2 regions of the Micromonospora sp. NPDC051924 genome follow, and region 2 is predicted to be linked to the other one. Evidence: riboswitches for the same ligand, from Rfam matches in the RefSeq annotation. Region 2 holds a riboswitch; the other holds the start of a gene.
The links. A riboswitch is a leader RNA that binds a small molecule or an ion and turns the genes downstream of it on or off. The one in region 2 is predicted to bind cyclic di-AMP.
Positions count from the first base shown of each region.

Region 1: another riboswitch for cyclic di-AMP. It lies ahead of ACZ6S5_RS20075 (coiled-coil domain-containing protein); the one in region 2 lies ahead of ACZ6S5_RS28450 (C40 family peptidase).

Region 1 is NZ_JBVJJA010000024.1:72,044-75,508, reverse strand. It holds gene ACZ6S5_RS20080 (YibE/F family protein) at 108-1,418, shown strand; cyclic di-AMP (ydaO/yuaA leader) riboswitch at 1,573-1,703, shown strand; gene ACZ6S5_RS20075 (coiled-coil domain-containing protein) at 1,709-2,725, shown strand; gene ACZ6S5_RS20070 (carbonic anhydrase) at 2,795-3,465, opposite strand, start outside.
Region 2 is NZ_JBVJJA010000046.1:22,980-26,444, reverse strand. It holds gene ACZ6S5_RS28460 (pyridoxamine 5'-phosphate oxidase family protein) at 1-154, opposite strand, end outside; gene dcd (dCTP deaminase) at 233-811, shown strand; gene ACZ6S5_RS28450 (C40 family peptidase) at 857-1,891, opposite strand; cyclic di-AMP (ydaO/yuaA leader) riboswitch at 1,904-2,039, opposite strand; gene ACZ6S5_RS28445 (N-acetylmuramoyl-L-alanine amidase) at 2,275-3,465, shown strand, end outside.

The DNA.
Region 1 (3,465 bases), on a different contig from region 2:
ATTCCGGGCGACGACCCGGGCCTGCGTCACCCCGCGGGCACCCCCCGGCCGGCGAACCGACCGATCGGGTGACACCTATCCCGCTGTGAATCGTTGGGAGACTCGCGATGGGCGCCGACCACACTCGTCCCGCACCGTCCGCCCCGCCGGGCGTGCGGCGACTGCTCGTCGCCACGGTGGTGCCGCTCTTCGCGATCACGGTGATCGCCGCGCTGGTGCTCTGGCCCCGCGACACCCGGGAGCCGGCGAGCGGCCCGGACCTGCCGCGCTACCAGGGCACGGTGACCCGGGTGGTGACCGAGCCCTGCCCGGTGACGCCGGAGACCCCGGAGGGTGGTCCGGGCGGGTCCGAGGGTCCGTGCGGCACGGTCACCGTCGCCGCCGAGCAGGGGCCGGACGCCGGCCACCAGGTCGAGGCACCGGTCCCGTCCGGGCCGGGCGCGCCCCGGGTCGAGGTCGGCGACAGGATCATCCTGGTCGAGCTGACGGACCCGGCCGACCCGGCGACGAAGAGCTACAACATCGCCGAGCACCAGCGGGGTACGCCGCTGGTCTGGCTGGCCGTGCTCTTCGCCGTCGCCATCGTGGCCTTCGGCCGCTGGCGCGGGCTGGCCGCGCTGGGCGGTCTGGTCGCCAGCTTCGCCGTCCTGCTCGGCTTCGTGCTCCCCGGGATCGGCGCCGGCCAGCCGCCGCTGCTGGTCGCTATCGTCGGCGCCGCGCTGATCATGTTCGTGGTGCTCTACCTCACGCACGGCATCACCGCGCAGACCTCGGTGGCGGTCCTCGGCACCCTGGGCAGCCTGGTGCTCACCGGGGTCCTCGGCACGTTGGCCACCGCGGCCACCCACCTCACCGGCTTCGGCAGCGAGGACGCCACCACGCTCTCCATGTTCCAGCGGGACGTCGACCTGCACGGGCTGCTGCTCGCCGGCATCATCATCGGCTCGCTGGGCGTGCTGGACGACGTCACGGTCACCCAGGCGGCCACGGTCACCGAACTGGCGCACGCCAACCCGGGGCTGTCCCGGCGCCAGCTCTACCGGGCGGCCACCCGGGTGGGCCGGGCGCACATCGCGTCCACGGTCAACACCATCGTGCTGGCGTACGCGGGCGCGTCGCTCCCGCTGCTGCTCCTGCTCGTCGCCGACTCCCGGCCGGTCGGCGAGATCCTCACCAGTGAGTTCATGGCCCAGGAGATCGTCCGCAGCGCGGTGGCCACGCTCGGCCTGATCGCCGCCGTACCGCTGACCACCGGGCTGGCCGCGATGGTCACCACCGCCGGCCGGGGTGGGACCGCCAGCACGCCGGCCGGACCGGGCGGGCCGGTGACGCCGCGTCCGCCGGCGGCGCGGCACGACGTCCTGGCGGCGCTCGGGGAGCGGCACGGGCCGGAAAGGACCACGGAGCCGGCATGGTGACACTCCGCAGCGTGACCACCGATTTCAAACGCGACGCTGGTCACGCAGGGCCACGACGAAATAGGGCTTCTGGTCGGCTTCCGGACGTAGAACCCCGCACGCACTCTCGGGTAACCTCGCTCCCGGTCACCGCCGAAGGCGCGCAGCGGCGCCAGCGGTGCCACCGCCCAATCGCCCACGGGCGAGCCGGGGAACCAGGTACCTGGGGTGAATCCGCGCCAGCGGTAGGGGCCACTTCCGTCCCGAACCCGGCAGCTAACCCGGTCGGCGGTCGACGGAAGGGAACACTGTTGACGGCACCCCTGCGCCGCTGGTTGACACCCCTGGTGGCCGTGTTCGCCGCGTGCGCCGTCCTCGCCGGGCCCGCCCCGGCGCTGGCCGCGCCGACCAACCCCGCGCCCGCGGAGCACGAGGAGGACGGCGACCTCCTCATCACCGACGCCATCGCCCAGGCGAACAAGAACTACCTCCAGGCGAAGAACAAGCTGGAGAAGTCGAAGAAGCGCCAGCTCCAGCTGGCCCTGGAGGTCCGGGCGGCGCAGCAGCAACTCGACGCGCTGAGCCCGCAGGTCACCGCGATCGCGGCGCAGTCCTACCGGACCGGCCGGCTGGGTGCGATGACCATGCTGCTGGAGAGCAACACGCCCGACTCGTTCGTCCGCCGGGCCGCCGCGCTGGACGAGCTGAACATGGTGAACGCGCAGAAGCTCGCCGAGGTCAACGCGGCGAAGAACCGCGCCGAGCAGGCGAAGCTCGCCCTCGACGCCGAGGTGCGCGAGCAGCAGAAGCAGACCAACGTGATGGCCCGCGAGAAGGCCGAGACGGAGAAGGCACTGAAGTTGGTCGGCGGCATCGGCTTCACCGGCGGTCTGGTCTCGGCCACCTCCCCGGTTGCCCGGATGGGGCCCGGTCGGACGGCCGACGGCGACTGGAAGCCGGAGTCGTGCAGCGAGAACGACCCGACCACCTCCGGCTGCGTCACCCCGCGCACGCTGCACGCGTACAAGGAAGTGCGACGGGCCGGCTTCAATCGCTTCGCGGGCTGCTACCGCTCCGGTGGGCCGTGGGAGCATCCGAAGGGCCGGGCCTGCGACTGGTCGCTGCAGAAGAGCGGCTTCTCTCCCTGGCACAACAACGACACGCGGATGTACGGCAACAACGTCGCCGCCTTCCTCATCCGCAACGCCGACCGGCTGGGCATCTACTACGTGATCTGGAACCGGCAGATCTGGTTCCCGGCGACCGGTTGGAAGTCGTACAGCGGACCATCCAACCACACCGACCACGTGCACATGTCGCTGCTGTAGCGACCTCGTGCACCGGCAGGGGCCGTCCCGCACGTGCGGGACGGCCCCTGTGGCGTTTCCGGTATCGGTTCAGCCGGCGACGGTGGTGGGCGCCGGGTCCGTGGCCGCGGCCGGGCCGGGCAGCGTCGGGGTCGGCGTGCGGGCCGGTACCTCGGCCACCGTCCGCACCTCGCCCGCGCTGAGCCGGTACGACATGCCGACCACCCCGCACCGCCCGGCGGACACCCGCTCGGCGAGTACGGCGGAGCGGGCCAGCATGGCCTCCACGGTCTGCGCGATGTGGATGTCGACGATGCCGTCGACGTCCTCGACGCCCTCCCGGGCGGCCCGCAGCAGGCTGGGGGCGACGGCGTCCACCAGCGCGCCGAGGTGCCCGGCGGCGGACGTGCCGGTGCGCACCGACTCGCGGGCGGCCTGCACCGCGCCGCAGGAGTCGTGGCCGAGCACCACGACCAGCGGGGTGCCGAGGACGGTGACCGCGTACTCGACGCTGCCGAGCACCTCGGGCCCGACGGTGTGCCCGGCGGTACGGACCACGAAGAGGTCGCCGAGGCCCCGGTCGAAGATGATCTCGGCGGCGAGCCGGGAGTCGGAGCAGCCGACGATCACCGCGAACGGGTGCTGGCCGTCGGCGACGGCGGCGCGGTGGCCGGCATCCTGATTGGGATGGCGGGGGGCGCCGGTGACGAACCTGCGGTTACCGGCGGACAGCTCCGCGAGTGCCTGTTCCGGAGTGGTCG
Region 2 (3,465 bases):
CGGTGATGACCGGGGCGACCGGATGGACCCGGGGGCCGCCGTCGGCGCGGACCGTGGCGAGGTAGCCGAAGCCCGGCCCGTACTGCTGCAGGAGAAGGCGGATCTCGTCGGCGAGTCGGGGCTCGTCGGCGGCGAATTCGGACCAGGAAGCCATGCGAACATTCTATCGAACAGGTGTACGAAGATGTAGTCCGACACGCAGGTCACCCGTACCGGTCGCTATGGTGTTCCGATGCTGCTCTCCGACCGCGACCTGGTCTCCGAGATCAAGGCGGGCACGCTCGCGCTGGAGCCCTTCGAGCCCACGCTGGTGCAACCGTCCAGCATCGACGTACGCCTGGACCGGCTGTTCCGGGTCTTCAACAACCACCTTTACACCCACATCGACCCGGCGGTCCAGCAGGACGACCTGACGTCGATGGTGGAGGTTCCCGAGGGCGAGCCGTTCGTGCTGCACCCGGGCGAGTTCGTGCTCGCCTCGACCCTCGAGGTGATCTCGCTGGGCGACCAGCTCGCCGGCCGCCTGGAGGGCAAGTCCAGCCTGGGCCGGCTCGGGCTGCTCACCCACTCGACGGCGGGCTTCATCGACCCGGGCTTCTCCGGCCATGTCACGCTGGAGCTGTCCAACGTGGCGAACCTGCCGATCACCCTCTGGCCGGGCATGAAGATCGGCCAGCTCTGCATCTTCCGGCTCTCCTCGCCGGCCGAGCACCCGTACGGTTCCGCGGTCTACGGGTCGCGCTACCAGGGGCAGCGCGGGCCGACGCCGAGCCGGTCCTGGCAGAACTGGCGGGTCTGGCCGACCCGCTGAGGAACGATGCAGGGGCCCCCGCGTCGCGGGAGCCCCTGCGGACCGTCAGCCCGGTCGGCCGTAACTGTTGATCTGGCCGTCGTCGACGCGCTTCATGGTGATCGGCTTGCCGGACTGGGAGGCGTGCACCACCCAGCCGTTACCGACGTACAACGCGACGTGGTGCAGGTCGCTGTAGTAGAAGACCAGGTCGCCTACCTGTAGCTCGCTGCGGCTCACCCGCCGGGTGACGTCGTGCTGCTGGCGCGCGTTGTGCGGCAGCGAGACACCGGCCTTGGCCCAGGCGGCCATGGTCAGGCCGGAGCAGTCGTAGTGGTCCGGCCCGGCGGCGCCCCAGACGTAGATCTTGCCGATCTGGGCGCAGGCGAACTTGGCCGCGACCCCGCCGGGGCCACCCGGGTAGCCGGCCGGGCAGGGCGCCGGACGCAGCGGCCCGCCGCCCCCGTTGCCGTACACCTTGAGCCGCAGCTTCTGGAGCCGGGCGATCTCGGCGTCGATCTGCTTCTTCTGCGCCGCGAGCTGGGCCTCGGTACGGGCCAGCTTGGCGATCATGTCGTCCAGCGGCTGCTTCTTGGCGGCCAGCTGGTCGCGCAGCTCGGCCACCGTCTGCACCTGCTGCTGCTGGCGGTGCGCGAAGCGGTCGAGCAGTTCCAGGCTGTCGACCACCTCACCCGGGGAGCGGCTGCCCAGCAGCGCGTTCACCGTGGAGAGGTTGTCCCCCTTGTAGGCGTCGGCGGCGAGACCGCCGACCTGCCCGAGGGCCTGGTCGACCTTGGCCTGCAGCGGGGCGATCTGCTTGGCCAGCGCGGCGGCCTGCTTGCGGTTGGCGGCGAGGTCCTCGCGGGTGGCGTTGACCTTTTCGATGATCGGTTCGAGCTTGTTCCAGTCCCGGTCGATCTGGGCTTCGATCTCGGCGACCGACGGGTCTGCGTGGGCCGCCGTGGCGCCGCCGGTCAGGATGACGGCGGTGCCGACCAGGGCGGCGAGGGCGGTGGTGAAGCGGGACCAGCGTGAACGCGGCGCAGCCGTCAGCCGGTCGAGTGACCGCGCCGACGGCGGCCGCGGGGCATGGTTAGCCACCGGGCTCCGTACTCCTTCTTCCGGACCGCCTACCGGGTTAGCTGACGGGTTCGGGCAGGAAGGGAGCCGCCCTACCGCAGAGGCTGCGGATTCACCCCAGTTACCTGGGTCCCCGGCTCGCCCGGAGGCGACTCGGCGGTGTCCGACCGTCACCACCCGGGCTGGGCGATGAAACTGCCGGCCGACGATTGACCAGAGTAGAGATCGCCGTTATCAAGACGCAACTCACGCGGCCGTGACACTCCGTACGCGAAGTTGCGGCCACGATCCGGAGGATGAAGGTTTTCTTCAGCGGGTTTTACCAGCCGGAAAGGTATTGACCGCAAGGCGGGTGCGGAGTGAGGGTGGGAACGCAGTGACCCCCATCCCTGTCTGGAGGTTCGATGCACCTCTCACCCCCGCCGTCGGGCAGACGGATACTGCTGGCCGCCGCCGTCGCGGCGGCCACCGCGCTCGCGACCACCGGCCCGGTGGCCGCCGAGCCGTCCAGCGCCGACACCGCCGACCGGCAGCAGCAGTACGCCGGCGCGGCCGACGAGTACGGCGTGCCGCAGAGCGTCCTGCTCGGCGTCTCGTACCTGGAGTCCCGCTGGGACACCCACCCGGGCCAGCCCAGCACGAGCGGCGGCTACGGCCCGATGCACCTGACCGACGCCGAGCAGGTCGCCTCGACCCCGTCCAGCTCACACGTGGACGAGAACGAGGACCCGCGCGGCGACGACTCCCGCCCGCTCACGCTCGACCCGACCGTCGCCGCCGCGCCCTCCGGCGACGTGCTGCCGCAGGCGTCCCTGCAGACCGTCGACGCCGCCGCCGCGCTCACCGGCATCCCGGTGGAGACGCTGCGTACCGACGCCGTCGCGAACATCCGGGGCGGCGCGGCGCTGCTCGCCTCGTACCAGAAGGATCTGGGCGGGCCGGTCGGCGCCGGCAGCGACCCGGCGGCCTGGTACGGCGCGGTGGCCCGGTACTCCGGCGCGGACACCGAGGACGCCGCGGCGGCCTTCGCCGACGAGGTGTACGACCAGATCGGCCAGGGCGCCAGCCGGACCACCGACGACGGCCAGCGGGTGACCCTCGCCGCCGCCGCCGTGACGCCGGACGAGTCCGGGCTGCACAAGCTGGGCCTGCGCCGCGCCGAGCGGCCGGACGGCCTGGAATGCCCGGTCCGGCTCGCCTGCGAGTGGATTCCCGCCCCGTACGAGAAGTACGGCCCGGGCGCCGGCGACTACGGCAACCACGACCTCGGCGCGCGGCCGGCCCAGCAGAAGATCGAATACATCGTCATCCACGACACCGAGGGCTACTTCGGCCCCAGCGTGAAATTGGTCCAGGACAAGACCTACCTGGGCTGGCACTACACGCTGCGCTCGGTGGACGGCTACGTCGCCCAGCACATCAAGGCCAAGGACGTCGGCTGGCACGCCGGCAACTGGTACGTGAACGCCAAGTCCATCGGCATCGAGCACGAGGGCTTCGCCGGCCACGGCACCTGGTACACCGAGGCGATGTACCGGACCTCGGCCAAGCTGGTCCGCCACCTGGCGCTGCGCTTCCAGATCCCGCTGGACCGG